One region of the Pseudoalteromonas sp. TAE79 genome, then DNA from elsewhere that is predicted to be linked to it. Evidence: predicted binding sites of a transcription regulator. Region 1 holds the regulator's gene; the other holds the start of a gene.
The links. Region 1 encodes sigma-54, which starts transcription at its own class of promoters, with help from an activator protein. Its sites were predicted from a motif close to GTTGGCACGNNNNTNGNNT; they were not measured.

Region 1 (16,597 bases):
GTGCATTGTCCTTTGTGAATGACTAAGCTGAGCAACAGTTTTAAGGTTATTTAACCCCATTGAAACTGTATTACGGAGCACATATTCGCTCAAAATTGCGGTGTAACCCGATATTAAAGGGGCGGTTGTTTGTCCGTTAATCTTACATATTAAAGTGACGATACCGTTTTGCTCACTAAAATTAAAAGTCCCCCTAATAATATGCTCAGCATTTAAAAGTATATTAAAGCTGACCTTATTTTGATTCACCGAAGTTATGATCATTTCACCATACCCCCATTTTCCTTTCCAAGACTGATGAGCACCTAGGCCAGAGCTAGGTTCGCCCAAGGTAAAACGTATACTTGGGTCTACTTTTTCCCATGGAGACCATTTTTGCCATTGATTAAAGTCAGTAATAAGCGGTTTTACTGCGTCAATATTTGCATTGATTTCTATTGTTTTATTTACACTATAACTTTGAGGAAGTATTAGCCCTACCAGTACTAATACCAATAGCAATAACAGTACGCCTTTGATCAATATTTTTAATGGTTTAATAAGCACACCTTTTATTAGTTTTTTGAGTTGAAATACAACAACTTTTTATTAATCGACTATAGTATGAATTAGATTATAAACCAAAAATAATTTATAAATTGCTACCTAGGAGAGCGAATGTCGTCAGATCAAAACGATTTTTTATTTTTTGAACAAGACTATGAAGATGATGCAGTAATTGAGCCGACTAAGTTTTGGGATATTTTAATTGTTGATGACGAACCTGAGATCCACTCTGTAACAAAGTTAGCTTTGTCTGGGGTTGAGTTTTTGGGGGCAGGCTTGCGATTTCATGATGCCTATTCGGGAGCTGAAGCAATAGAGATTTTAGCTGAAAATAACGATATTTCAGTTATTTTTTTAGACGTTATTATGGAAACTGACGATGCTGGCTTGCAGGTTGTAAAAAGGGTGCGTGACGAATTAAATAATCAACATGTGAGAATTATTTTAAGAACAGGGCAAGCTGGTAATATACCAGAAGAAAAAGTAATACGTGAATACGATATAAATGATTATAAAACTAAAACAGAACTCACTCGCTCTAAATTAGTAACATCGCTCATAACCGCTATTCGCTCTTACGAGCAGGTATGCCAGCTTGAATATCAAAGTGATGCAATGAACACGATTGTTTCTGCATCAAAGTCTATTTTAGGGCTTACTGATATTAAGCAACTATGCAAAGAAATCATCAAGCACATGAGTATTATTTTAAAGTGTTCACCTCGAGGGCTTGTGTGCAGCAAATTAGACGGCGATGACTTTATTCAAGTATTAGGTGGTTGTGGGCATTACGAAGACTACTTTGGTGAAAAATTAATTAATGTTGATAGCAAAGTATTTAAACAAGTTGAGTTGTGTTTTGATTTATTAAAGCATCAACATACAGACTCAAGTGCAACATTTGTATTAAAAAGTAAGCATAGAAAAGCGGCTTTATATATAGAATGTGACCATGTTCCTTTGCAAGCACAATTGCAGTTTGCTGAAATCTTCTTAACAAATGTGAGTGTTGCCCTGGATAATATAAGGCTGTTTGTAAAGTTAAGAGATGCAGCTTATAAAGATGTGCTTACAGGTATTTCAAATCGCACCAATTTTATTGAACGGGTAGAGCGTTATCAAAAGCCGCACGTGAATGATTATGTATTTGTACTACTTGATATAGTTAATTTTGCAGATATTAATAATGGCTTAGGGCAAGAGGTCGGCAATAAAGTATTAATTGGCATTGTGCAAAGGTTAAAAGAAAACTACCCAACAGCTAAGTTACTATCTCGTATTGGTGCTGATGTTTTTGGTTTTATTATTCGCCGTGATGAACTCGACTTAAAAAAATTGAATGAGCAGTTAGGTGTTCCATTTTGCGCAGAAGAGCATACATTGCCTATCGATTTTAGATTGGGTTTATGCCAACAGCAAGACTTTCAAAGTAGCGGGATTGATACACTTAAAGTTGCTTATATTGCACTTAATCAAGCTAAAAAAACAAAACACAAAGAGGGAATTTATTACAGTGTAGACATGCAAGATAAAATGGCTTGGCGCATAGGAATTATTAGGCAATTACGTCATGATTTTGCTCGAAACAAGTTAGAGGTATGGTATCAACCTCAACTTTCATTAGATGACTTGTCTTTAATTGGGTGTGAGGCATTACTTAGGTGGCCTACCGGTAATGGGTCATATATATCGCCAGCGGTATTTGTTCCACTTGCAGAAGATGCGGGCTTGATTGTTGATATAGGGCAGTGGGTTTTAGAGCAAGTTTGCCAACAACAAAAGCGCCTAGAAAATATGGGCACCGAAATTTGTATTGCGGTTAATGTGTCTGTTCCGCAGTTTAAAGTAAAAGGTTATGCTCAAAACGTTAAAAATACATTATTAAAATATGGTGTTAAGCCAAAAAACATAGAGTTAGAAGTCACAGAAAGCGTAGTAATGGATGAACTCGAAACTGTTATTAATACACTTAGAGAGCTTCAAGAGTTAGGGATTGAGGTTGCTATTGATGACTTTGGGACTGGCTTTTCATCGCTTAGTTATATACAAAGTTTACCCTTGGATAGATTGAAAATAGATCGTGCATTTATTAAAGATCTGCCAAATGATGACACTGGCGCTATTGCTGCCTTAGTTATTTCTCTTGGTGCTAAGTTGGGTTTAAAAACGATTGCTGAAGGCGTTGAAACACAAGAACAAGCTCAGTTCTTAAAAAATTTAGGCTGTGATGAGGTACAAGGTTTTATGTATGCTAAACCCATGCCTGAGCATGAATTGATAGAATTTATAAATAAACGCTAAAAAAGATTAACTTATTATTATTTAAGTTAGGGCGTGTTGAACTTTTGTGATTAATTGTGCAGCAGATTGTTTGGTATTTAGGCAAGTCAGAGCCTATGTAGTGTGGTTGTTCCCCATAAATAGGCGATAACGCAGCATAAATGCCAAACATGCGCTGCCCTTTGGGTTCTTTCTAGGGACGATTAACTCTTTGTTGCTCGGTTTTTACTTAGCCCGCTAGGTTACAAACCTCGCGCCGCGATTAAATCGCCCCTAGATTGAACAAATTTCAATCCACAAAGATCAACACGCCCTAATGAACGATTTAGAATTTAAAGCGCGATATGCTTTGACTACTTTGTATATATAAAGAATTTAGTAGGGTATAATTCGCGCCTTTTGTTATTCTACGGCCACAATTATGAGCACACTCAAAGCTAAGCGCGCCTTATTTTCATACCCTAAATACTGGGCTGAATGTTATGGCACCGCGCCATTTTTACCAACTACACGTGAAGAAATGGATGCACTTGGCTGGGATAGTTGCGACATAATAATAATTAGTGGTGATGCGTATGTTGATCATCCTAGTTTTGGGATGGCGGTAATTGGCCGTGTACTTGAAGCGCAAGGCTTTAGAGTGGGGATTATTGCCCAACCTGCATGGGACTCTAAAGATGCATTTATGGAGCTCGGCAGACCGAATTTATTTTTTGGTGTAACAGCCGGCAACATGGATTCGATGATCAACCGCTATACAGCGGAAAAACGCATGCGCCACGATGATGCTTACACGCCTAATAACGTTGGCGGTAAGCGCCCTGATCGCGCCGTGATGATTTACTCGCAAAAATGCCGTGAAGCATACAAAGGTATCCCAATTGTTATTGGCGGTATTGAAGCCAGCCTTCGCCGTATTGCTCATTACGACTATTGGCAGGAAAAAGTACGCCGTAGTATTTTGTTTGATGCAAAAGCCGATATTTTAATTTACGGTAACGCAGAGCGCCCGCTAGTTGAAGTTGCACACCGTATTGCGGCGGGTGAAACGATGGATACGATTCAGGATATTCGCGGCACGGCTGTTATTCGAAAAGAGCCTCTACCTGGTTGGCGTGGCAGTGATTCTACCGCTATTGATAAAATTGGTAAAATCGACCCTATTCCAAACCCATATGGCGCGGATGATGTTGGCTGTAGTAAATCAGAATTTAAACAAGCCGGTATTGATTTAAAAGCAGAAGCAGCAAAACCAATCATGGTTCAGCCTGCACGTCCTAAGCCGTGGGAAAAAACCTATGTTAAGTTACCTGCTTATGAGCAAGTAAGTGTTAACAAACCTCTATACGCCCATGCCTCGCGCATTTTACACCAAGAAACAAACCCTGGTTGTGCAAGGGCGCTTTACCAGCGACATGGCGATCGCTCTATTTGGGTAAACCCGCCAGCATATCCATTAGAAACACATGAAATGGATGCTGTATTTGGTTTGCCGTATCAGCGTATTCCTCACCCAAGTTATGGTGATGCTAAAATACCTGCTTACGATATGATTAAAACGTCAGTTAATATTATGCGTGGCTGTTTTGGTGGTTGTTCGTTTTGCTCAATTACAGAGCATGAGGGGCGCATCATTCAAAGTCGTTCGCAAGAATCTATTATTGAAGAAATTGAACAAATTAGAGATAAAGTTCCCGGCTTTACTGGTGTTATTTCTGATTTAGGTGGCCCAACGGCGAATATGTATAAACTACGTTGTACGAGTAAAAAGGCCGAGAGTACCTGTAGACGCTTATCATGTGTGTATCCAGATATTTGTAAACACATGGATACAGATCATACGCCAACAATAGATTTGTATAAAAAAGCACGTGAAGTTAAGGGTATTAAAAAGGTATTGATTGCTTCAGGTGTACGTTACGATTTAGCTGTACGCGACCCGCGTTACGTTAAAGAATTAGTAACGCACCATGTAGGCGGTTACTTAAAAATAGCGCCAGAGCATACAGAGGATGGTCCATTATCAAAAATGATGAAACCAGGTATGGGAGCGTACGATCAATTTAAAGAACTATTTGATAAGTACTCTAAAGAAGCCGGTAAAAAGCAGTATTTAATTCCTTACTTTATATCTGCTCACCCAGGTACAAAAGATGAAGACATGGTAAACATGGCTTTATGGCTTAAATCAAACGACTTTAAGCTTGATCAGGTACAAAATTTTTACCCATCACCTATGGCGAATGCGACGACTATTTACCATACAGAGATGAACTCTTTACGTAATATAAAAAACAACTCAGAAGTTGTTCCAGTACCTAAAGGCGCACGCCAACGTAGATTACATAAAGCTATTTTACGCTACCACGATGCAGCTGGTTGGCCAATGATACGTGAAGCTCTACGTAAAATGGGTAAAGCTAATTTAATTGGTAAAGGGCCTAACTGTTTAGTGCCAGAAGAAGGGCGCGATGAAAAAGCAGGTAAAGGTGGTAAAAAAGGTGGGCGTCCAGCACTAACGCGACATACCGGTTTTAGCCAATTTAAAAAGGCAAACACTAAGCCAAAAGTAGGCGGTAATCGACAAAGCACACGTTAGTAATTTTATTTGCTAATAGATAAGGCTAATTGCGGCACGCGTTTTTTAGCTTTTGTATACGTAAATTAAGTCAGCCTTGCTCTTTATTATCTATATTATTGTAGGTGATATAGGGTGAGGTTTTAGAGCCCCTCTCCTTAGATATCCTGTGCTAAGTTTAGCTTTTTTTTAAAGCATTGATGATAACCACAAACGCAATTTAAGTGACCATAACGGCTGAATGCCGGTGAGTCCTTGCGTCATTTTATTATCTTTTAAGATTATATAAGATGGCGTGACTTGTCCCTGCCAATCGGAAAATATCTCGCCGTGTCGATCGTTAACAGTACTGAAGCTGTAGCCCTGCTCATTTAAATAATCATGCAGCTCTTGATCAGAGCCTGATTTTATCGCGATGCTCACAACGGGGTATTTATTCTCGTTTGCGAGTTCGTTTATGGCAGGGGAGGTAATACTACAAATAGGACACCAAGTTCCCCAAAAATACACAAGCGTGGGTTTATCTTGGCTCATTGCTGCTAAATCAATGTTTTGCCCTTTATAATCGATTAATTGTAATTGAGGATTTGCTGGCATGACAGGTTGCCGCCACCAATTGACGGCGGTATAAAGGACGAAAAATATAGAGCCATATACCAGTACACTTTTTAATATGGATACGCTTTTTTGTTTTAGCGTTTTTTTAGGTATGTCATTTTTATGTTTGGTATCCGTTGCCATAGCTACTGATTTACCCTAAGTATTTTTGCTGTAGTTTTTACATTTAAAGCGTTTAATTTATATCAGCAACCATGTAGCAGTACCTAAAAAGGCGAATATACCAACAATATCAGTCACCGTGGTTAGCACCACACTCCCTGCAAGAGCAGGGTCTATATTCATTCTTTTAAGAATTATTGGAATACTTGCACCAGCAACACCTGCCACCACTAAGTTCATAAACATAGCGAAGGCGAGTACGCCACCAAGCATAAAATCCCATTGCCATAGCGCAATAACACCCGCAATTAATAGTGACCACAAAATACCGTTTAGCGCGCCAATGGCCAGTTCTTTCATCATCAGGAAACGTTGGTTTGTTTGGTTTATATGACCTACTGCAATACCACGGATAACAAGCGTTAATGATTGGCTACCAGCAACACCACCCATAGAAGGGACAATACCGTTAAGCACAGCCAAAATAGGGAGCACATCTAAAGTGCCTTCAAAAAAGCTAGCTACAAAAGCAGCTGCAAGTGCGGTTAGTAAATTAACTCCTAGCCAAACTGAGCGTTTTTTAGAGCTTTTTAGTACAGGCGCGAATGTATCCTCTTCATCATCAAGACCGGCTAGGCTTAATAAGCTATGCTCGGCATCTTCTCGGATTACATCAACGATGTCATCGATAGTAACACGACCGAGGAGTTGGTCGTTATCGTCCACCACAGGGGCCGATATCCAATTATGGCGCTCAAATAATTGCGCTACTTCACTTTCATCCATTGAGATTGGGATAGACTCACAATCTTCATCCATTAAATCGCGCACAATTTTTTCTGGCGGATTAGTTAATAATGTACTCAGCGATAAAGCGCCTATAAAGCAGTTATGTTTATCAACAACATATAAATCATCTGTACCCTCTGGTAACTCACCACGCAGTCTAATATAACGAAGTACAACATCGAGTGTTACATCAGGGCGAATGGTCACCGTATCGGTGTTCATTAGCGCACCTGCTGAACGCTCTTGATATGACAGTGCTTGCGTGGCACGTTCACGGTCTTGAATGTCCATCGCGCTAACAACGTCTTTATAGACGGTATCTGGCAGGCTACGTAATACTTCACCTAAGTCATCGTGGCCCATGTCTTCAGTTGCGGCGGCAATGTGCTTAGGTTCCATTTGGGCAATAATGCCTAAACGAACATCTTCAGATAATTCTTCAAGAACATCACCCTGCACATCAGGATCGACCAATTGCCAAAGCAGTCGGCGAATTTTATGCGGTGATGATTCTAATAATAATGCGGTATCACAAGGAGCCGTTTTTGCGAGCATGCGCCTAACTTGAACAAATTGACCACTATTGAGTGACTTCGTCACCTGTTTAAGTTGCTGTAGTGGGTAATCTTGTTCAAAAGCTTCAGGCATTGGCGTCCTTTATAAATTGTTATATTACTTTATGGGGGGGAGGTGAGTTAACTGGCGTTACTAACCTATCTATTTTATATATCTGTTTTAATTGAAGCATTAGTAATGCGAATATTGTTTTTATAAAACAGGTTATTCTTGTTCATTAAAGCGTTGTGCTATTAATTCTCCAACAGCGTGTAAAGCTTGCTCAGAATCAGGGCCTTTACAAACAACTTTAACTTCTTTCCCTTGGCTACTTTCAAGTAACATTAGTGCAAGTACGCTATCGCCTGCTGCTTCTTTGTCATCTTGGAATAATGTGATTGTCGCATCAAATTGTACTGCTAATTGCGCAAGCACAGTAGCTGCTCTGGCGTGTAAGCCTAATTTGTTTTTTATTAAAAAGGTATCTTCACAATGCATAACTTACTCTACCTAAGCTGAACAGGTGATTATTCAGCTATATTATTTTTCTTGCTCGCGATGGCGAATTTTTACATTGGGATGTGTCATTGCGAAACTTTCACCGATAGTTTGCGCTAAATACACAGAGCGATGTTGCCCGCCTGTACACCCAATAGCAATGGTTAAATAACTGCGGTTATTTCGTTCTAAATGTGGTAACCACGTTTGTACAAATGTTTGAATTTGCCATGTGAATTTTTGCACTATGCTGTGATTAGCTAAATAGTCTTTAACCGGTTGATCTAACCCATTTAAAGGCTTTAACTCTGGTTCCCAGTGTGGATTTGGTAAAAAGCGTGCATCAAATACGTAGTCTGCTTCTTTTGGTATACCGTGTTTAAAACCAAATGATTCAAATGTGACAATCAGTTGCTTATCTTTTTTACCTAAAATCTTTTCACGAATAGATTCAGCGAGTTGATGAACACTTAAATCAGTCGTATCTATCATAAAGTTGGCGCGAGTGGTTAATACATCAAGTAATTCTTTTTCTTTTTTGATGGCTAAATCAAGGGGCAACGAGTCTATTGATAGTGGGTGTAATCTGCGTGTTTCAGAAAAGCGTTTGATCAATGTCTGATCGTCGCTATCTAAATAAAACAACGTAGGGTTTGCAAAGCCAGGCAAGTATTCAAGAATATCGTTAAATTCATCTTGTTCTTTAGGGATGTTGCGCACATCTATGCTAACAGCAATTTTATCGTAGCTATCAGACACACTGCGAACTAATGAAGGTAGTAGGTTTACTGGAATATTATCTACGCAATAATAACCTAAATCTTCTACAACGCGCAAAGCAACCGACTTTCCAGAACCAGAACGGCCGCTTATGATAATTAACTCCATTTAACACCCTTTATAAAACTATGATTGATCGACAATAACTTGGTAAAGCTCAGTATCAGATTTTGCACTGCGTAACTGTTTACAAAAATCTTTGTTGTTTAGTTTATCAGCAATGGTTGCTAGAGTCTTTAAGTGCTGCTGGTTATCGCCATCTGGTACGATGAGTGCGACAAAAATATCAACAGGGCGATTATCGATTGCATCAAAGTTTATTGGAGTTTCGCTAACGAGCACTAAAGCCAAAGGCTCTTCTGCACCGCTCATTCTTCCATGAGGAATAGCAATGCCACGCCCTATACCTGTACTACCTAATTTCTCTCTGCTCATTAAAGCATTAAGAATATCTTGTTGCGGTAAATACGGAAGTTTGTCGTGAGCAAGTTCGCTAATGAACTCTAAAATTCTTTTTTTGCTATTAAAAAGGACCGCAGCTTTGCTGCAGTCCTGGCATATAAGTGAACTTAATTTCATCATATTAGTGTCGAGCAAGCTTCTCTTTGTGTTTGATTACTTGGCGATCGAGCTTGTCGATCAACGAGTCAATAGCGGCATACATATCTTGATGTTCTGTAGAGGCAAATAGCTCAGCACCGCTTACGTGTATTGTGGCTTCTGCTTTTTGATTTAATTTTTCTACATCGAGAATGACATGAACATTATTAATATGATCAGAGTGTCTTTCAAGCTTCGCAAATTTAGTATTAATATAGTCTATTAGTGAATCGGTTAATTCTACGTGACGACCAGTTAAGTTTAGTTGCATAAGCATTACCCTCTTAGTTTAGCGTCTTAAATCAGACTTTTACGCTGATTTGACGGTGGAATAGCAAGAGATTCACGGTATTTTGCGATTGTACGTCTTGCTACTTTAATTCCTTGCTCAGCCAATATATCCGCTATTTTGCTATCACTCAATGGTTTTGCTGAGTTTTCTGCTGCGATTAATTTTCGGATAAGCGCACGTATTGCTGTAGATGAACATTCACCACCGTTTTCAGTACTTACATGGCTTGAGAAAAAATATTTAAGCTCAAATATACCACGGGGTGTATGCATGTACTTTTGAGTAGTCACACGCGAAATTGTCGATTCGTGCATTTCTACCATTTCAGCGACATCATTTAAAACCATTGGTTTCATGGCTTCAGGGCCATGTTCAAAAAAGCCTTGTTGTTGCTTAACAATACAATTAGTAACTTTTAATAGCGTGTCGTTTCTACTTTCTAAGCTTTTAATAAACCATTTAGCTTCTTGTAAATGTGAGCGAATAAACTGGCTGTCGCCACTTGATTTTACAGTGCGAGACATTGCCGCGTATTGGCTATTAACACGAATTTTAGGCATGCTATCTGGGTTTAATTCGACAACCCAGCGGCCTTTAATTTTTTTAACTGACACATCAGGAATAACATACTCAGATTCTTCCCTTACAATAGTATCTGCAGGTTTTGGGTTGAGAGTATGTATTAGTGTCATCACTTCTTTAAGCTCTTCTTCTTTGAGCTTAGTTTTTTTCATTAATGTACGATAGTCGCGAGCTGCTAATAGATCAATATGCTCGGTTAAAATCATTTTCGTTTCATTAATGTAAGGTGTTTCTTTATCAAATTGATTAAGCTGAATACACAAACACTCTTGTAAACTACGTGCAGCAATACCAACAGGATCAAACAGTTGAATGCGTTTTAATACGGCTTCAATTTCATCAAGTTCGACTTCGTTATCATCTTCGTTTTCTTGATTAAAGCTTTCTAAAATCTCTTCGCAGCTTAATGTTAAAATACCTGAATCATCGACGGCCTCTACAATCGCAATAGCGATGGCTTCATCGGTAGGGCTAAATGGCGTTAGTTGTAATTGCCACATTAAATACTCATGGAGCGTTTCAGTAGAGGCGCCTTGGTATATTGATTCGTCTTCAGGCATTGGACCTGATGAGGCTGCAGGAGCGGCACTCATGTACTCATCCCAACTAACATCCATAGCCATGTCGTCACTTAGCGTGTCTTTTGCAAGTGCTTCACCAGTATCTTGTTCATATTCGCTCGGAGCATCATCAGCAGATGCGCTAACAGTTATGTCATCGGTATCAGCTTTTTGCTCGTTTTTACCAGCAGCGTCTTCAGAATAGTCTGCCTCTTCAACCTCTAATAGTGGATTACTGTCGAGAGCTTCTTGTATTTCTTGCTGGAGATCCAATGTACTGAGTTGCAACAAACGAATAGCTTGTTGCAACTGTGGAGTCATTGTAAGTTGCTGGCCCATGCGCAGCTGTAGTGATTGCCTCATGTATCTCTAACAATCCTTTTATGTTGTTATAATTAATACTAGCAGATGCTTAAAGACATGGCGTAAATGTTACAGCCTAAATTGCTCGCCTAAGTAAACATCGCGTACTGTTTTATCATTTAATACGTGCTCTGGAGTACCTGATGCAATCAGCTCCCCATGAGAAACAATGTAGGCTTTTTCACAAACATCAAGGGTCTCTCTTACGTTATGGTCGGTAATTAATACTCCAATCCCACGATTTTTAAGATGTTCTATTATTTTCTTTATATCTAATACCGAAATAGGGTCAACACCGGCAAACGGTTCATCCAGTAATATAAATTTAGGATCTGCTGCCAGTGCTCGTGCTATTTCTACACGACGACGCTCTCCACCCGATAATGCCATACCTTGGCTATCACGAATGTGTTGTATGCTAAATTCATCTAATAAGTTATTGAGCGTGTCTTCTCTGGCTTGTTTATTTAGTTCTTTGCGCGTTTCTAAAATGGCCATTAAGTTTTGATAAACAGTCAGCTTTCTAAAAATCGATGACTCTTGTGGTAAGTAGCCTATGCCTAATCTAGCACGACTATGCATAGGTAAAAGAGTAATATCGTTATCATCAATAGATATTTTACCTTTGTCGCTAGGAACAAGCCCTACAATCATATAAAAAGTCGTTGTTTTACCAGCACCGTTAGGGCCAAGTAAGCCAACTATACTGCCAGCTTGTACTTCAAGGCCGACGTTTTTTACAACTTCACGACCTTTATAGCTTTTTGCCAATAGTTCTGCTTTTAATGTGCTCATGGTTGACCTTTATCGCCTTTTTTACTTTTTTTAGTTTCGATCGGTACTAAAATTGTGTGAACGCGGTCAGTTGAGTTTTCATCTTTTTCGGCACTGATGAGCTGCTGCTCTATGTCGTAGGTAATGCTTTTAGCATTTATTTTTTGTCCGGCTTGCGATACTTGTGCATTACCAACAAGCGTTAAAAAACGCTTAGATACATCATAACGTACTTCGTCAGCACTGGCGCTCATAGTCGTGCCATCTGATTGCTTTTCTTCAAAGTGCGCAGGGCTACCTGTAGCAATTAATAATTGTTTATTATCACCAAGTTCATCGCGTTTATGTACTTCTAAGCGGTCGGCTGTGATACGGCGGTTACCGTGAATAATTTCAACGTTTTTCTCAAAAATTCCGACATTAGCTTTTAATTGACCTTCTTGCTTATCGGCGCTTATTGAAATTTGATTGGCAGCAGGTTGCGTGTTTTGCTCTGCTGCACTACTATTAAACGCTAGTATAAGTGTAGGAATAATAAGTGATTTTAATATTTTATTGGTCATAATATATGGTTCGCGTATGGTTAATTAGTTTTATCACTTCGGTTTTTAAGTCGGCTTCTAGGCCTTTACCGGTGATTTTTAAATTGGGTCCAGTGATAATGACGGGTTGCTCCGAACGCATTGTTAATAACTTTATATCAACCTGAATATTATCAGCATTGATTTTGTCTATCATGGCGTTATCGGTTAAGTTTTTGGCAACCACATTACCTTCTAAAATTAATTGTTTATCTTCGTATAATGTTGCTTCGTCTGCATTTATTTGCCACGTTTGTTGTTCGTTATATAAAGTAAAAATGGGTTTTTCGAAAAACGTGAAACCTAATTGCTGGTATAGCTCCATTTTAGCCGCAGTGACTTTGTGGCTAATTTTACCTTGCTCATCATAGGCTGTCTGTTTGAGCTCAATAGCTATGTAATCAGGCTTAGCAATAACTTCAGGCTCAGCCTGAGGCACAATATTTGTTTGTGTAAAATAAGGGTACCAAAGCCAAACCATACAGCTAATGAATAAAACGCTTAATATTATGCGCGCTGCATTCATGAACTAGTGCCTTGTGTAGTCAATGCTTTACCATTTTCAAGCATGAGCAAATCGGTGAGTTCTCTCACAGCACCAAAACCACCAGGCATTTGCGTTACATAGTGTGACAAACGCTTAATAAGTGGGTGGGCATCATTTACTGCAACGGCAAAGCCTACTAACTCCATAACAGGCATGTCAGGACCGTCATCACCAATATAAGCAATTTGTTCATCGCTAAGGTTGAGTTTATCTTTTAATTCTTGATAGGCAATGAGCTTATTTTCTTGGCCTTGATAAATATGCTGTACGGTTAAGCTGCTCATACGTTGTTGTACTATCTGTGAATGACGACCAGTAATAACAGCTACTTCAAAGCCACTGTTTATAAGTGCTTTAATGCCAAAACCATCTTTTGTATTAAATGCTTTTAGCTCTTCACCTTGATTGCCAAGGTAAATACGGCCATCAGAAAATACACCATCAATATCGCATATAAGTAGTTTTACTTTTTTAGCGCGTGCTTTTGCATCATCGCTCAGCGGTTGATAGAGTTCTTCAAATTGCATTTATAACACTCCTGCTTTCAATAGGTCTTGCATATTTAATGCGCCAATAGGTTGGTTTTTCTCATTGACGACGATTAGGCCATTTATACGTTTACGTTCCATAATATTGAGCGCTTCAGCGGCTAAAATATCTTGCGTAGCTGTAGTGCATGACTTAGTCATAACAACATCTATTTGTGTTGTATGAATATCAATTCTTTGTTCTAAAATGCGACGTAAGTCACCATCGGTAAATAACCCTACGAGTTGCTGATTTTCATCAACAATGGCTGTCATACCTAATCCTTTAGCTGACATTTCTATTAGAGCATCTTTAACTGTTTGTGAAACATCAATAATAGGTGTATTTGCGCCGCTGTGCATAACATCTTTTATAGTAAGTAATAAGCGCTTGCCTAAACTACCACCTGGGTGAGATAGCGCGAAGTCATCAGCTGTAAAGCCGCGAGCTTCTAATAATGCAACTGCCATGGCATCGCCCATCGCAAGCGTTGCAGTGGTACTTGATGTAGGGGCTAAACCCAATGAACAAGCTTCTTTTTCTACTTTAATGCACACATGTACATTAGCAAGGGTTGCCATTGTTGATTGTGTATTGCCAGTCATCGCTATCATTTTGGCACCAAGTCGTTTTAAAACCGGAATGATATTTAAAACTTCGCTGGTTTCCCCTGAATTAGAAATAAGCATAACCACGTCATTTTTAGTGATCATACCTAAATCACCATGACTTGCTTCACCAGGGTGAACAAAAAACGCAGGGCTGCCAGTGCTTGCAAGGGTTGCCGCTATTTTATTGCCAATATGGCCTGATTTTCCCATGCCAATAACAATAATACGGCCTTCACAGTCGTACATTAATTGGCACGCGTTATGAAAATTTTCATCTACATATTGTGCAATATCACTAAGTGCTTGGCGCTCAACATCTAAAACGCGAAGGCCTTGTTCAATAAAGTTTAGCGTTGCCATCATTTACCCTACTTGACTAAAAATATACCCTTGGTAACCCAAAAACGCTATTAGCAATAAGCCGCCTTCTACCCTATTGATACGCTGGGTGCCTCTAAAGTTCAATGACATAATAATAAGAGCAAGTGTTGCACCAATCATAATTAATATATCTCGGCTTACTAACGATGGATCAATTGCTGAAGGATTAATAATACCTGCTAGAGGTAATACAGCTAAAATATTAAATATGTTTGAGCCAACAATATTACCTAGTGCTAAATCATCTTCATTTTTAAGTACGCCTGCAACCGAGGCGGCAAGTTCAGGCAAGCTAGTACCAATGGCAATAATTGTTAAACCAATGACTAAGTCGCTTAAGCCGAAGTATTTAGCAATATCAACAGCTGAGCCGATTAAAAAATGAGAACTAACCGGCAGGAGTATCATGCCGACAATTAACCAAAATACCGCTTTTTTAGTAGGTACATCGTTTGGTACATCGTCGCAGGCTTCTGAGACAAAAGGGTCATCTTGGTTTTTTGCACGCATAGATACAATGATTAACCCACCGATGAATACGATAAAGCCAACTAAAAGCGCAACACCTTCACTAAATGAAAAGTAGTTATCTGAGAACACATACCAAGTAGCTAAAGATACGAGCATCACTAATGGCATTTCACGTTTTAACGTACTAGATGAAACTGAAAGAGGGCGAAATAGAGCAGTGATACCTAACACAAGTAAAATGTTTGTAATATTAGAGCCAACAGCATTGCCAACGGCTGTGTCGGTTTTGTTAGCCAAAGCGGCAGAGGCTGAAACCATCATTTCAGGGGCTGAAGAGCCCATGGCTACAACGGTCAAACCAACAATAAGTGTAGGTACACCAAAGTTTTTAGCAAGAGCCGCAGCCCCATAAACAAACTTATCGGCACTCCAAACAAGAGCTGCAAAACCAAGAATTAAAATAACAAACGAGGTAACCATTGTGTTAAGCCAGTTATACAAAATACGGATGGCGCGAATAGTAACAAAAGCTAAGATGAAAGTATAAATAAAAGAGTAAGGTCAACTGCGTAACAATGCTGCTTTTAAACAGCTAATTTAAAAATTTAAGCCGGGGTTAAGCTGTTTTGAGCGAGTCTTATAATCCTTTTCATGGGTGTATTACAAAATCTTACGAATTGTTTTTTCCATCTTTGACAAAAAAGCTTTAAAATAGGTGCACTAGTGAACATTTTTATGGAGAGCGACTTGTCGCAATCAATAGTAGAAGTCAAGGATGTTAGCTTTTCGAGAGGCAATAGAATCATATATAAAAATATGAGTTTTAGCGTTCCTAAAGGTAAAATTACTGCGATCATGGGGCCAAGCGGAATTGGCAAAACCACTATGTTGCGTTTAATTGGTGGTCAGCTTAAACCAGATTCAGGTGATATTTTATTTGAAGGTGGCAGCATTCCTAAAATGTCTCGTAAAGAGTTATACGAAGCACGTACTAAAATGAGCATGCTTTTTCAAAGTGGTGCGCTGTTTACTGATATGTCGGTATTTGACAATATCGCGTTTCCTATAAGAGAGCACACAAAGCTAAGTGAAGACCTGATTCGATTAGTTGTGTTAATGAAATTGCAAGCTATTGGACTACGTGGCGCTAAAGATTTAATGCCCTCTGAGTTATCCGGCGGTATGGCAAGGCGTGCTGCGCTTGCACGCGCTATAGCACTTGATCCAGAGCTAATCATGTACGATGAACCATTTGCAGGGCAAGATCCTATTTCGATGGGCGTATTGGTTAAGCTAATTAAGTCGCTCAACGAAGTATTAGGTTTATCGTCTTTAATCGTGACGCACGATGTAACAGAGGTAATGAGTATTGCCGAACACGTTATAATTATCGCCGACCAAGGGGTAATTGGTTCTGGTACTCCAGATGAAATGCGTAATCATGAATCTCCTTTAGTTCAACAGTTTTTAAAAGGCTTGTCGGATGGTCCAGTACCATTTCATTTTCCGGCTCAGGCTTATGCAGACGAACTACTTGGAGAAAAAGCATAATGTTGGATTT
Region 2 (14,860 bases), on a different contig from region 1:
TGAGCACGGTGTTAATTAAAAAAATTGATTCAATAAGTAGCGATTTAGAGGCTCATCGCGAAAAAAACTTTACAGGCCAAATGCTCAAACATCATACAATGCGCAGCACTCAATACATGTCGCAATGGATAGCTGAAAAAAATAAAAAATTAGATTAAAAATGACTAGACACACACCAATTAGTGTTTAAAATCGCGCCCATCAAACGTGGGCAGTTTTAGCTGTATTGTCTATATTTTTAGCTTAGTTATCGCAATATTTGGTCCAAAAAGATTTGAAAACTGCAACCTTTACAGAAAAACGCAAATTTATCGTTAAATTGGGTAAAATGCTTCACAAGTATGGTACGCCTGCTTACCGCCTAGAAGCCCACCTAATGGAAGTGGCTACATATTTAGGACTTAAATCGTCGTTTGTTATGTCGCCAACTTCGGTAACGTTTGTTATTTGGACTGATGGCCACGAAGACGAGTACACCCACGTTGCGCGTGTAGACCCTGGCGATCACGATTTAGGCTCACTTGCCGACACCGACGACCTTGTAAACCAAATGCTTGACGACAAGCTAACTTTACAAGAAGTTGACGCCCAGCTAGATGCTATCTACGACATGCCAAACCCATACAATAAACTTGTTACGGGCGTTGCCTTTGCAACTTCTGGTGGTGCGTTTGCAATGTTAATGGGTACTAGCTGGACTGATGTTATTTGGTCATCGCTTCTTACTTTAGTTGTTTATTTGTTTGTGCTTTGGTCTGGGCGCTCAAAACGCGTAGCCCATATGCTTGAGCCATTGGTAGCCATAATATCGGCAATACTTGCGTGTGCAGTAAGTGTGTATATAACACCTGAAATAAACATACGCTTGGTGGTACTTTCAGCCATTATTGTATTTATACCCGGTTTAGCACTTGCGCTTGGCTTAGCAGAGCTTGCAGCGCGGCATTTAGTGTCGGGTACAGCAAGAGTCATGGACTCGTTTATGCTGTTATTTAAACTCTATTTTGGCGGTTTTATTGGCATAGGCATTGGCTTTGCACTCTTTGGGCAAGCTGACTTTGTACAACCTGAGCCATTACCAAAGTGGACCGCATGGCTGGCTATATTTTTACTTTGTAGCAGCTTAATCGTTATTTTTAGAACCAAACTTAAGCACGCTGTGTGGTCTATAGCATCAGGCTTTATAGCGTACGGCACCAGTATTGGCTCGGCTATGTACCTTGATTACACATTAGGTACGTTTGTGGGTGCTTTGTCGGTGGGTATTTTTAGTAACTTGTTTAACCGCGTTGCTAATGCGCCGGCCTCTATTGTGGCCATGCAAGGCTTGATTGTATTAGTACCAGGTAGCAAAACCTATATTGGCTTAAACTCACTCATTGAAGGCCAAGACTTTATATACGCAGAGCATATAGGCCAGCAAACGTTTTTAATATTTATGTCGCTCGTTGCAGGACTAATATTTGCAAACGTAGCCCTACCGCCTAAAAAGAGTTTGTAAGTGATACTGAGCGCTCGCTTTACTTTAATTGAGTAAAGCGAGTAAAACATTAAACTAAAAACAACTACCAAGTAGCAATTGAGGCCAATGCTAAATGTTTTAGCTCATTACATTGCACTTGAGTCAAACTCAAAAACCTCATAGTGATTCCAACGTAAAAACAGTTCAGCGCTTTCTAAATAACCTAAACTCTGGATAATAAATCTATCTCAAGCAGCTATTTTCAGCGCTAACTGCGTTGAATTTACTTGCAATAGGCTAGATATTTGCGTATTCACTGGTGCGTAAACTGCTTTGCTGAGCTTGAATAAGCCATAAAACAGCCAGCGACAGTAAAACCGATTTCCATTTCATTATTGCTCTGTTCCCTCTATGAGTAGAGGTATTTTATGCGTGCTTTTATTAATTTAATGATAAACCATATATGGTTTTCTATTTCGGTTCAATCACTTACAAACAGCAGCCTTAGCTTATTAATAATAAAAGATGATAGTGAGGATTATTACTTGGCACTTCCCTATTGAGCTAAAATACTCAATAGGGAAGTAACTAGCGTGACCAGTTAGTTTTGGCAAGCTCTACAATCTCGTTTCCTTTGCCGTTTATCAGCGCCTTCATCATGTAAACACTAAAGCCTTTTGCTTGCTCTAATTTGATTTGCGGTGGCATTGAAAGCTCTTGTTTTGCAGTATCGACTTCTAAAACAACAGGTCCTGAGTGGTTCATCATCTCGTTCATTGCCGATGGTAATTTTTCAGGGTCATCCACATGAATCCCTTTTAAGCCGCAGGCCTGTGCAATGTTAGCAAAACTTGGGTTTTCTAAATCGGTATCGCTTGATAAAAACCCACTGGCTTTCATTTCCATAGCCACAAAACTAAGTGAGCGATTATTATAAACAACAATCTTTATTGGTAAATTAAGCTGCTTAAGTGAGATTAAATCCCCCATTAACATCGAAAAGCCACCATCACCACACATTGCAATGACTTGGCGGTCTCTATCAACAGATTGAACCCCCATTGCCTGCGACATCGCATTTGCCATAGAGCCATGATTAAACGAGCCAATTAAGCGACGCTTACCATTCATTGATAAATAACGCGCAGCCCACACTGTTGGCGTACCTACATCACAAGTAAAAACAGCATCGTCAGCTGCTTGCTCGTTGAGTAAACGCGTTAGGTATTGCGGGTGAATTAAGTTTTGCGAGGTTTTGCCACTGGCAAGTTCATCAAGATCTTGTCGAGACTCTTTGTAATTTTTAACACATTTTTGTAAGTGCGAACTTGTCCGTTCACCTTTAATATAATCAAGCAGTGTGGCCACTGAGTTTTTAGTATCCCCTAACACGCCACAGTCAATTTGCACGTGTCGCCCGAGTGACGCAGCCTGATTATCAATTTGCAATATGGTGGTATTTTCGGGATAAAAAGCACGATAAGGAAAACTAGTACCAATCATTAATAACGTATCGGCTTCTTGCATTGCATGATAGCCCGATGCAAAGCCAATAAATCCGGTCATACCAACATCGTAAGGATTATCGTATTCAATAAATTCTTTACCGCGCATGGCATGCACTATCGGTGCTTGTAATTTTTCGGCTAGCGCAACAATTTCGTCGTGGGCATCCTTACAACCAGCACCACACAATAAGGTTACTTTTTTACTTTTATTAAGATGAGTCGCCATTGCTTCAATATCAGATAAAGCGGGGGTATAAGTTGCTGGCTTTGGCACGTTCCATTTCGGCTTAATAGCTTTAGGCATATCTTTTAATGCAATATCGCCAGGTAGCACAAGTACACTCACGCCTTTGTTTAGTATTGCTTGTCGCATTGCTGTTTCTAGCAGGTACGGCATTTGCTCAGGGCTCGACACCATTTCACAATACACACTGCATTCTTTAAATAATTCTTGCGGATGGGTTTCTTGAAAATAACTACTGCCAATTTCAGATGAAGGAATATGTGCGGCAATTGCTAATACTGGTACATTATTGCGCTGACAATCAAATAAGCCATTAATTAAATGAAGGTTACCTGGCCCGCAAGAACCCGCACACACCGCAAGCTCGCCTGATAAATGTGCTTCGCCACCAGCTGCAAATGCGGCAACTTCTTCATGTCGCGTACCTAGCCATTCAATTGTTCCCATTTTTCGCAGACTTTCACTAATGCCGTTAAGTGAATCGCCAGTTACTCCCCAAATACGTTTTACGCCTGCTTGTTCGAGGGTTTTAGTGATAAAACTTGCGATATTTTGACTCATAATATAGAACTCCTAAATATTCAGTTATTCTGTAAATTGATTTTTCGTCTCTGATCTATCAGGTAAGTCATCGTTTCGAAATGCGCTCAATTATTGAGAATCGATAAGCTTAAATATTTTGATAATGATAAATATATTACTACTGAGACTTTACTAACAAACGCCTATGCTTGCTGCGACCCCATACTGATACATAAAACATGAATGTCCGCTTTAAAGTGTTTATGAATATGCGGGTGCGAGATTTTTAGTGGCTTAACTATGAATATGTTATTATGCGCTCAATTATTTTACTGAATGCTTTTCTCTTACTTCTATGTCAAATTCTGCTTCTTGCTTTACATTATTTTCTCAAAATATTGATGCTCTCGCGCTTCCTGAAAAGTTTACTTTCCCTTTTTATTACGAGCCGCAACCATTAGCTGTAGCAGCCACTAAACAATTACAGCAACAGCTTGAAACGTTAGCGCATTTAAAAGCAGAAAATGCAGGTAAAATGTTTGGGGTTTTAGTGGTGCAAAATGCTAAGCAACAATTAGGCTTTTTAAGTGCTTATTCGGGACAAATTGAAGGTGATAAAGGTAATATTAGCTTTGTGCCGCCTGTTTCTAGCATGCAACTTCAAGACGATAGCTATTTGGCTCAAAGTAAAATAATTAACGATATTAATGCTCAAATTGAGCAATTAGAAAATAGTGAACAACTGCTTGAAGTTAATAGCAAACTTGATGATGCAACACAGAGCTACCAGCAAGCGCTATTAGCTCAACAGGCAGTAATGCAAGCCGGTCGTCAGCAGCGAAAAATACAACGTACCGAAGGCAAATTAGAACTTAGCGAAAGTGATTTTGAGCAGTTAAAAAATAAGCTTGCAGGGCAAAGCATCGTAGAAAAAAAGCAACTGCTGGCACTTAAATCCTATTGGCAAAATATAATCGAGTCACTGCAGCAAACACACATCAATATTTCTAATGAAATTGCTCATTTAAAAAAGCGCCGTAAAACACTTTCTAAAAGCTTACAAAAAAAGCTATTTGCACAGTACCAATTTTTAAATGCAAATGGTGAAACTACAGATTTAAATGCTATTTTTGCAGCATTACCTGAGCACACTCCTCCTTCGGGTGCTGGCGATTGTGCAGCGCCTAAATTATTACAATACGCCTATAAACATGACTTAAAGCCACTTGCTATGGCAGAGTTTTGGTGGGGAGCAGCACCTAAATCAGCAATTAGGCAGCATAAGAATTACTACCCTTCTTGTTACAGTAAATGCCAACCAATACTTGGGCATATGCTAAAGGGTTTAGATGTTGAAGATAACCCGCTACTTATCAACCCAGCTCAGGGTAAAGATTTAAGTATTGTTTATAAAGATGACGACTTACTTGTGGTAAATAAGCCCGCTGAGTTTTTATCAGTGCCTGGCGTTAATATTGATGACTCAGTTTATATGCGCATAAAAACGCAGTTTCCAGAGGCATCAGGGCCACTAATTGTACACAGATTAGATATGTCGACTTCTGGGTTATTGATGATTGCACTTAATAAACGCGTGCACAAAGCACTGCAAAAGCAGTTTATTGAACGCACCATAGATAAACGTTATGTCGCATTAGTTAATGGTAACGTAGCTGAGGATAGCGGAGTAATTGATTTGCCCTTAGTGCTAGACTTTGATGATAAACCGCGCCAAATGGTGTGTTACACACACGGTAAGCAATCACTTACTACCTGGCAGGTTTTAGAGCGTAACAACAATATTACCCGATTACAGTTATACCCTAAAACAGGGCGAACTCATCAATTAAGAGTGCATTGTGCGCACAGCTTAGGTTTAAACATGCCAATTATAGGCGACACACATTACGGGCAAAAAGCCGAACGATTACATTTACATGCAGAATACTTAGCATTTACTCACCCTATTACGCTTAAACGATTAGAGTTTGAAGTAGCCGCAGATTTTTAAGCTAAAGCCCATCTAAGATCATTTGTTTGATGGTCTTTGCTTTTACAAAATGATCTAATTTATGGGTGTGTATCCACCAAGTAGCAGCATCCATAAGTAGCTCTGGATCGTCGTTTTTATTGGCAAAAAATGCATAAAAAGAAAGCCCTACATTTTCTCCTTTAACTGCTATTTTTTTATCGCATACGGTAATTATTTTTGCTCTTAGTTCTTCTTTCATATGTACCTTATTAAACAAACTATGCTCTGGATTATAAATCTATCTCAAGATCTTTATGGGCATATTTACTTTTAGCCACCGTTACAAAAAATTAAAAAAGAACGTACTGATAGTATCAAAGAAAGTATCATTTTTTCATCTTTTTTATTTGCGCGCTATTTTATTAACTACCTTAACTCCTCCAACACATCAGTAAAACTAAAGCCTGAAAATATTGCATGAGCGTGCTTGTAAAACTTACAGGCCGCATACTCCCACGAGCAAACGAACAAATATAAACTAATTTAATTCAACAAGTTAAAGCATGGCATTTAGCTTGCTTCAATATTTGTAAGCAATTAAAGAGCAAGTAAAGGACTAGTTATGAATATTTTTGAAGCACTACGTCATGACCATGACAAACAACGAGAATTGGTAGATGCGCTTATTCAAACACACGGCGACACAGAGCAGCGCCACACGCTAATGGATGAGCTAAAAACAGAATTAGAAAATCACGCAAAATTTGAAGAACGTTACTTTTATAACCCACTTATGTTTGATGACTTAACTCACGAAAAAGCGCGCCACAGCGTAGCTGAACATCACGAAATTGATGAATTAATTGAACAACTTGAAGATACCGAAATGAGCTCGTCTGCATGGTTAGTTGCAGCTAAAAAGCTACACCATTTGGTACATCATCATTTAAGTGAAGAAGAACACGAAGTGTTTCAATTAGCGGGTAAAGCACTTACCGAAGGGCAAAAAGAGAGCCTTGCTGAGCAATACAACGACGCAATGCATTAGTTGCATAACATGCAAACCGACTTCCACACACTCCCTGTGTACTTATTGGTTATAAGCCTTATGGCTTATAACCAATTTTTTTGCATGTACTTTATTACTTTACAGTAAATTTCACGTCTTGGTCGCGTAATAAGTAAAGTGCAAAACACGCAGCCCACATTGGCCATGCAGTAAAGAATAATAAGTTATTAAAGCCATCTATGTACTGGTTGTAAGAAGAAAGCGTAGATAAGCCATGCATTACAAAAATGATACCGTACGTTATACGCTTTTTAATACCTGCTAAAAATGCTAAAACAAGCACTAACTGCACCGCACCAATAATGTAAGCCACTATATCTGTAGAGCCACTAATACCGTAAAAATGTTCAAAAATACGTGCGCTATGCCCAGGATTAACAAACTTATCGAATGTCCACATAACCATTACAATAAACACGCCTAAACGCAAAGATAAAAGTGACCACTGCAAACGGTTTTGCACATCAGAATTCATTGAACCTGTCATAAAATTTCCTTAAATGAATATTAATAAACGTAGAAGTAACCTAGACCGTATAAGTTGTTTTTTATTTCAAAAATTTTTAATTAAATTCATTAGTTAAGCCATGCAGTACTAAAAGTGAAGCTTATTTAAGTAATTTAAAAAATGCTGCATAAAAGTTAACTCTTTTAAAATGTTAGCAGGTTGAAAGTAGTCTATAATTAAAAATTCTATTAAAAGCATATATTTACATTCACTCTAGTACAATCGCTGTATTAATATTTTATCAACTAATAAAACAATACTACTTAATTACCATCTTTATAATGCATCTGTTTTGTTATGTTCTAAAAAACAAAAAGAATCAAAATTTTACTGAAAGTTATTTTTAATCCTTTCGGTCTTTATCGCCAACAACATTTTAACCGTAGAGAGAAAACGTTTGAAACACGCATATTTAGCACTTTCCCTAGCCACCATATTAAATACACCACTTAATGCTTTTGCAGCCGAAGAATCAAAAACAGCAAAAGAAGGCGCAATTGAGCGTATTGAGGTGGCAGGCCAAGTTATTAGATCTCAAGGTCTTTCGGTTAAAAATGCCACTGTAGACGGCCCTTTTGGCGACAACTTAGCTCTACGAGATATAGCCCGATCAGTAACACCAATTTCAAGCGAGTTAATAGAACAACTCAATATTACGACTTTACAAGACGTACTTGCAGTAAGCCCTAATACCTATTCAGCCAGTGGTTTTGGGGCACCAAGTTTACCTACTATTCGTGGGCAACTAGGTGAGCTTTTCCAAGATGGTACACGCCGCCAAGCAGGTAATAATGGCTTTGGCGTGCCGTTATCGTTCAACTCTATAGAACAAATAGATGTAGTAAAAGGCGCGCCACCGGTATTATTTGGTTCAAGCCAACGCAACGGTGGTTTTGTAAACTTACATTCTAAAAAAGCATCTACGGATGAAAGCAAAGGCAAAGCAGCTGTATCTGCAGGTAGATGGGATCAATACAGTGTTTTAGTTGATTACAGTGCACCCATTGTAAAAGATAAAGTAGGTTTTAGAGTAAGCGCTGAACATATTGATAACGGCAGTTACTACGATTTCTCGGGAACTAAAAGCGACAGCTTATTTGCATCATTACGTGTATTACCCGATGACAAAAGCAGCTGGGATATTAACTTTGAATTATACCAAGTTGAATTTACCGATAACGCAGGTATTAACCGCCCTACTCAAGCGCTAATAGATAATGGCCTTTATATTACCGGTCAAGGCGTGCAAGCAAATGGCAGTACCGTACCAGCAGCAGGTGCGATAATCTCACCTACTGGACAAGTTAAAATTAATCGCAGTACAGTACTTACCGACCCTGATAATCAAAACGAAGCTACTACCTATTTACTACACAGTATTTATAAGCGTGAACTTTCTAGCAATGCATCAATAAAAAACATTACGTATTTTCAGCACTTACAACGCGAAGAAATTGTACAGAATAGCTTTGTTGAAATTATAGATGGTGCAGACACGGCGCAAAACCGTACCGAGCTTACCTACCTTTGGAATAGCGATCAGCAAACCATTTTTGCATTTGATGTACGTTATAACCGCGTATTAGGCTACAGCCAATTTACAACAGAAGCCGATTTACCTATTGATTTAACTGGCCCACTTTCAAATCGTCGCATTCCTCTAACAAGTGAACAACAAGCGCGTTTAATTGAAATTAGCCCAGGTGTATTTGTATCTCCAGGTGGTCAGTACGATATTAATAACGATGGTAGCGGCGACTTTAACCTATCAGACACGACCGATTCGCGTTCATGGCAAACAGGTTTTGCGATTCAACAAGACTCAGATTGGACTGATAAGTTTCATACAAGTGTTGGATACCGCATTGATTTTTATGACGTAGACGCGCACGACCCAATAGCACCAGAGGGTGAAATTGCAGCTCGTGATAGCATTAACGATAAGCTACATTCGGGGCAAATAAGCTTTAACTACCGATTGAACGGTGATTACACCACTTATGGTGCAGCAAGTTACAACGAAGCCACATCAAATAGCATGGCTGGCGGCACGTCTCTTGGTGGCGACAACACAATTAGCGCACAAAACTTTTCAACCGAAAATACCTTGGTTGAATTTGGTTTAAAATACGCACCAACTAACAGCGATTGGTACGCCGATGGAGCCGTATTTAGCCAACGTCGTAGTTTACGTAATCGTGATGGTAGTAACACTGGCATTCGTACTACCGGCTTTGAAAGCCAAGTATTTTATGACGCCTACCCTTATTGGCTAAGTGTTGGCTACAGCTATATTGACGCTCGCTACGATAATTCTGCAAGTAGTCAAGATTCGGCTCAAGTAGCTGATGCATTTGACAACTCACGTCCAGATATTATTGAAGGTACCAGTGTTGGCGCACCTAGCTTTACCGCTTTTGCACCTTCAAACACCCGTGTACAGGGTATCCCTGAGCAATCGTTCAGCTTTAACGGAAATTATTCAATTAATTCGAAATGGCAAACGGGTTTTTCAGGTCTATATACAAAGAGTTACCCATTAGACTTTTTGGCGACAGTAAAAATTCGTGATCAGTACACACTAAACGTAAATACTAGCTATGCTTTTACGCCTAGTACCAAGTTACGATTAGATGTGAACAACGTAACGAATCAAAAAAACTGGCGCCCAGTATTTGAAGGCGGTTATTTTGGTGCAACCTTGGCTTTTCCTGAATTACCAATAAACGCCAAGCTGACGCTTACGCATAATTTTTAAAGGCAAGTTTGAAAGAGAGAGAACATGATTAAAAAAATACTTTTGTTATTGATTGCAGCGGTCGCCATCGGCCTGTTCTTTCATTTTGATTTGCACCAACTACTTACGCTTGAGGGCTTAAAAGGGTCGATGGATCAGTTTAGCCAATATAAAGCGCAATCTCCGCTATTAATCATTGGCGGATTCTTTTTATTGTATGTGGTGGTTACTGCATTGTCTTTACCGGGCGCGGCTATTTTAACACTGGCAGCGGGTGCTTTATTTGGCTTAGTTGAAGGCTTATTGGTTGCATCGTTTGCATCAACCATAGGTGCCACACTGGCCTTTTTAGTATCACGTTACTTATTGCGCGATACCATTAAAAAGCGCTTTCCTGAGCGTTTAGCAGCCATTGATGCAGGCGTTGAAAAAGAAGGCGGCTTTTACTTATTTACGTTGCGTTTAGTGCCGGTGTTTCCGTTCTTTTTAATCAACTTGTTAATGGGCGTAACAGCCATCAAGTCATGGACTTTTTACTGGGTAAGCCAAGTGGGTATGCTAGCCGGTACATTTGTATTTGTTAATGCCGGTACGCAGCTTGCTCAAATAGAGAGTTTATCGGGCATTTTATCGTTGGACTTAATTTTATCATTCGCTTTATTGGGCGTATTCCCATTTATTGCTAAAGGGATCTTAAACGTGTTTAAAAAACGTCGTGTATACAAAAACTATACTAAACCTAAAAGTTTCGACCGTAACATGATTGTTATTGGCGCGGGTGCAGGTGGTTTGGTAACAAGCTATATTGCCGCTGCTGTTAAAGCAAAAGTAACCCTTATTGAAGCGGGCGAAATGGGCGGCGACTGTTTAAACTACGGCTGTGTTCCCAGTAAAGCGATAATTAAAAGCGCTAAAATTGCAGAGCAAATTCGCCACGGTGAACACTACGGCCTAGAAAACATGACACCGCAGTTTTCGTTTAAAAAAGTAATGGCCCGTGTTCATAAAGTAATTGCCGATATAGCACCACACGACAGCGTAGAGCGCTACACTAATTTAGGCGTAGACGTAGTAAAAGGTTACGGTAAATTAATTGACCCGTGGACGGTAGAAATTAAACTCAACGATGGCGGCACACAAACATTAACGGCACGTACTATTGTAATTGCCACTGGCGCACGCCCATTTGTACCGCCACTACCCGGTATAGAAGAAACTGGTTATGTAACAAGCGATACCTTGTGGGATAAATTTGCAGCGCTTGACGAAGCACCTAAAAAGCTTGTAGTACTTGGCGGCGGCCCTATTGGCAGCGAATTAGCCCAAAGCTTTGCCCGTTTAGGTTCAAGCGTTACGCAAATTGAAATGGCGGAGCGCATCATGATCAAAGAAGATCTTGAAGTGTCTACCTTTGCTCATGAAGCATTGAGCGAAAGCGGCGTTAACATTTTAACCTCACATCAGGCATTACGTTGTGAAGCGCGCGACGGTAAAAAGTACATTATTGTTAAACGCCTTAACGAAGGCAATGATGAAGAAATTGCTATTGAATACGACGAACTGCTATGCGCTGTTGGCCGCAGTGCCCGCCTTAAAGGTTACGGCCTTGAAGAGCTAGGCATAGAAACAAACCGTACAATAGTCACTAACGAATACCTAGAAACGCTATACCCTAATATTTTTGCCGCTGGCGATATTGTTGGCCCGTACCAGTTTACGCACGTAGCCGCTCATCAGGGTTGGTACGCAGCAGTAAACGGCTTATTTGGTAACCTTAAAAAGTTTAAAGTAGATTACCGCGTTATTCCATGGACCACCTTTATTGACCCAGAAGTGGCACGTGTGGGTTTAAACGAGCAAGATGCAATTGATAAAGGTATCGATTTTGAAATCACTCGTTTTGAGTTTGAAGAGCTAGACCGCGCAATTACCGACAGCGCCACAAAAGGCTTTATTAAAGTAATTACCCCTAAAGGCAAAGACAAAATACTCGGTGTAACTGTGGTCTCTGAACACGCGGGTGATTTAATTGCTGAATTTGTACTGGCCATGAAACACGGTTTAGGCCTTAATAAAATACTGGGCACTATACACAGCTACCCTACTTGGGCTGAAGGCAACAAATACGCTGCAGGCGAGTGGAAACGCGCCCATGCACCTGAAAAAGTACTTAACCTGCTCGAAAAATATCATACGTGGCGTCGAGGCTAATATGTTTAACACAACATTAAAACCTTTATTATTAAGTGCGACATTACTTGCGACGGCGCTTATAACGTCGCTTTCAAGCCAAGCGCAAAGTACGACTAATAACCTGCACGATAGCTGGAATGCATTGCTAAATAAACATGTTGTCGCTATTAACCATAATCACAGCACAGAGGTTGATTACGCTGCAATACAAGGTGATCATACTCAGCTAAAAACGTATTTAGATTCGTTAAGTGCTGTAACACAAAACGAGTTTGACGCGTGGGAAAAGCCTAAGCAACTGGCGTTTTTAATTAATGCGTATAATGCATTTACCGTAGAGCTCATCGTTTCAAACCTTGGCAGTAAAGAGCCCCAAAACCTTAAATCAATAAAAGATTTAGGCAGCTTTTTTAGCTCACCGTGGAGTAAAGCGTTTGTGCCACTACTTGGTAAAACTCGCAGCCTTGATGACATAGAGCACGGTTTAATTCGTGGCAGCGGTAAATATAACGACCCACGTATTCATTTTGCTGTAAATTGTGCAAGTATTGGTTGCCCTGCGCTGCGCGGGGAGGCATTCACAGCTACTGAACTAGAGAGCCAATTGCAACAGCAAACGGTGCGTTTTTTATCTGATACAACACGTAATTTTGCGCAGGAAAATACGCTAAATATCTCCTCTATATTTAAATGGTACGGCGATGACTTTGAAAAAGGTTTTAGAGGTGCAGACACGCTACAGCAGTTTTTACTGCAATATAGCGATGCACTTAAACTAGTACCCGCTCAGCAAAAAGCGCTTAAAAATAATGACATGAAAGTAAAATTTTTAGACTACAGCTGGGATTTAAATGCACGCCAGTAAGTTTTGGCAAACAACTACGCGATACAGTGTTTACTGTGTCGCGTTTTGCGTTTGCTTAATAACAAGCTTAAGTACTTTTGCTAATAACAGCGCTCATAATATGAGTAAAGAACGACTCACTCGCTGGGAAAATATTGAAACGCTTGGTAATAACCAAAGCGTGTACTTTTATGCCTGGGGCGGCGACGCGCAAATAAATGCCTATATTCAATGGGCTGCCCAGCAAGTTAAAACTCAATATAATATTAACTTAGTCCATGTAAAGCTCAGCGACACCAGCGAAGCAGTAAGCCGTGTGTTGGCCGAAAAATCAGCACATAATAATGACCAAGGCAGTGTTGATCTGGTATGGATAAACGGCGCTAACTTTGCCACTATGAGCGAGCACGCATTGTTGTTAAAACAGTGGGCAAATAAACTGCCACACTTTGCATACACAGATCCCGCTAATAACCCTGCTGTTAATTTTGACTTTGGCATACCCACAAACGGTATGGAAGCACCGTGGGGGCAAGCATCGCTCACCTTTTATTACGACAGCCTTGCAATAAATGAACAAACAAACAATAAACGCCCTACTACATTAAACGAATTATTAAACTGGAGCACACAAAACCCTGGTCGCTTTAGTTACCCAAAGCCGCCTGACTTTTTAGGTATGAGCTTTTTAAAGTACGCCTTAGTTGTGCTGCATAAGCACAGCAGCGAAAACATTAAAGCGCAGTTAAACCAACCAGCTACCGCTTTAAATACTGCACAAGTGCTAAATCCGTTATGGGACTTTTTAGATAAACTACACCCAACGCTTTGGCGTGGTGGCACTCATTTTATGCAAAGTGGTGCTCAAATGCGCCGCTTAGTAGACGATACAGAGCTGAGTTTAGCCTTTACTTTTTCAGCACCTGAAGTACCCGCAGCTGTAAAACGCTATGATTTACCAAACAGCATTCGCAGTTACGCAATGAGTGATGGCAGTTTAAGTAATACCCATTTTGTGGCAATCCCTTACAATGCAAGCCACCAGCAAAGTGCGCAATTAGTGGCTAATTTTTTACTCAGCCCTGAGGCGCAAGCTCAAAAACAAAAAGCGCATATATGGGGCGATAAAAGCGTACTTATTCAATCAACGTTAACGCCTGATCAGCAAGCCTTATTTAAAACAGCTAAACCACATCCAAGTGCACTGCCTTTAAACAGTATTAAACGCACATTGAGCGAACCTCATCCAAGCTGGGTAAACGCCATTATGCAAGGTTGGCAAACTCGTTATGGAGTAAGCCAATGAGTGTTATTTCAAAAAGTGTACCGATTAATACCAAAGCAACAACGCAGTGCAGCACCGATATGTTTACGCGCATTGTAAAATTTAGCCCGCGATTTTTACTCGCTTTACTTATACTACCCGTACTTGGTGGCTTAATTAGCGTATTGCTGCCTGCCTTTGGTTATGCGCCCGTACTTGAGCAAACAACGTTTAGCTTGCAAGGTTTTAATGCCCTTTGGCAAACATCCGGCCTTACTCAAATGGTTACCTTAAGCGTTGCAACGGGCTTAATAAGTACTCTGCTTGCATTTATCATTACCTTAATGATTTTAGCTGCGTTTTTTAATAGCCCGTGGCTTAACCGAATTCAGCGTTTATTGAGCCCTATATTAGTGATACCTCATGCCGCCGCGGCTATTGCAGTAGGGTTTTTAATTGCCCCTTCAGGTATGATTTCACGCTTAGCGTCGCCTTGGTTAAGCGGCTGGGAACTTGCGCCAAACGGCATGTTTCCGC

Region 2: a site for sigma-54 is predicted at 6,271-6,289, ahead of L655_RS0116775 (hemerythrin domain-containing protein). Genes of this name have one in related genera too.

The regions. Positions count from the first base shown of each region.
Region 1 covers NZ_AUTL01000277.1:44,028-60,624, reverse strand. The annotation lists gene L655_RS0122720 (SRPBCC family protein) at 1-546, opposite strand, end outside; gene L655_RS0122715 (EAL domain-containing protein) at 658-2,847, shown strand; gene L655_RS0122705 (YgiQ family radical SAM protein) at 3,248-5,425, shown strand; gene L655_RS0122700 (protein disulfide oxidoreductase) at 5,594-6,145, opposite strand; gene mgtE (magnesium transporter) at 6,203-7,561, opposite strand; gene L655_RS0122690 (HPr family phosphocarrier protein) at 7,694-7,966, opposite strand; gene rapZ (RNase adapter RapZ) at 8,009-8,854, opposite strand; gene ptsN (PTS IIA-like nitrogen regulatory protein PtsN) at 8,873-9,325, opposite strand; gene hpf (ribosome hibernation promoting factor) at 9,330-9,617, opposite strand; gene L655_RS0122670 (RNA polymerase factor sigma-54) at 9,644-11,143, opposite strand; gene lptB (LPS export ABC transporter ATP-binding protein) at 11,213-11,938, opposite strand; gene lptA (lipopolysaccharide transport periplasmic protein LptA) at 11,935-12,480, opposite strand; gene lptC (LPS export ABC transporter periplasmic protein LptC) at 12,470-13,024, opposite strand; gene kdsC (3-deoxy-manno-octulosonate-8-phosphatase KdsC) at 13,021-13,572, opposite strand; gene L655_RS0122645 (KpsF/GutQ family sugar-phosphate isomerase) at 13,573-14,544, opposite strand; gene L655_RS0122640 (calcium/sodium antiporter) at 14,548-15,516, opposite strand; gene L655_RS0122635 (ATP-binding cassette domain-containing protein) at 15,772-16,587, shown strand; gene mlaE (lipid asymmetry maintenance ABC transporter permease subunit MlaE) at 16,587-16,597, shown strand, end outside.
Region 2 covers NZ_AUTL01000221.1:4,756-19,615, reverse strand. The annotation lists gene L655_RS0116810 (glycosyltransferase family 4 protein) at 1-158, shown strand, start outside; gene L655_RS0116805 (threonine/serine exporter family protein) at 275-1,501, shown strand; gene poxB (ubiquinone-dependent pyruvate dehydrogenase) at 2,051-3,775, opposite strand; gene L655_RS0116785 (RluA family pseudouridine synthase) at 4,092-5,747, shown strand; gene L655_RS0116780 (DUF6500 family protein) at 5,749-5,967, opposite strand; gene L655_RS0116775 (hemerythrin domain-containing protein) at 6,331-6,756, shown strand; gene L655_RS0116770 (hypothetical protein) at 6,851-7,264, opposite strand; gene L655_RS0116760 (TonB-dependent receptor) at 7,683-10,043, shown strand; gene L655_RS0116755 (bifunctional TVP38/TMEM64 family protein/FAD-dependent oxidoreductase) at 10,068-12,233, shown strand; gene L655_RS0116750 (DUF547 domain-containing protein) at 12,235-13,080, shown strand; gene L655_RS0116745 (ABC transporter substrate-binding protein) at 13,067-14,365, shown strand; partial or broken gene L655_RS01000000125780 (ABC transporter permease subunit) at 14,362-14,860, shown strand, end outside.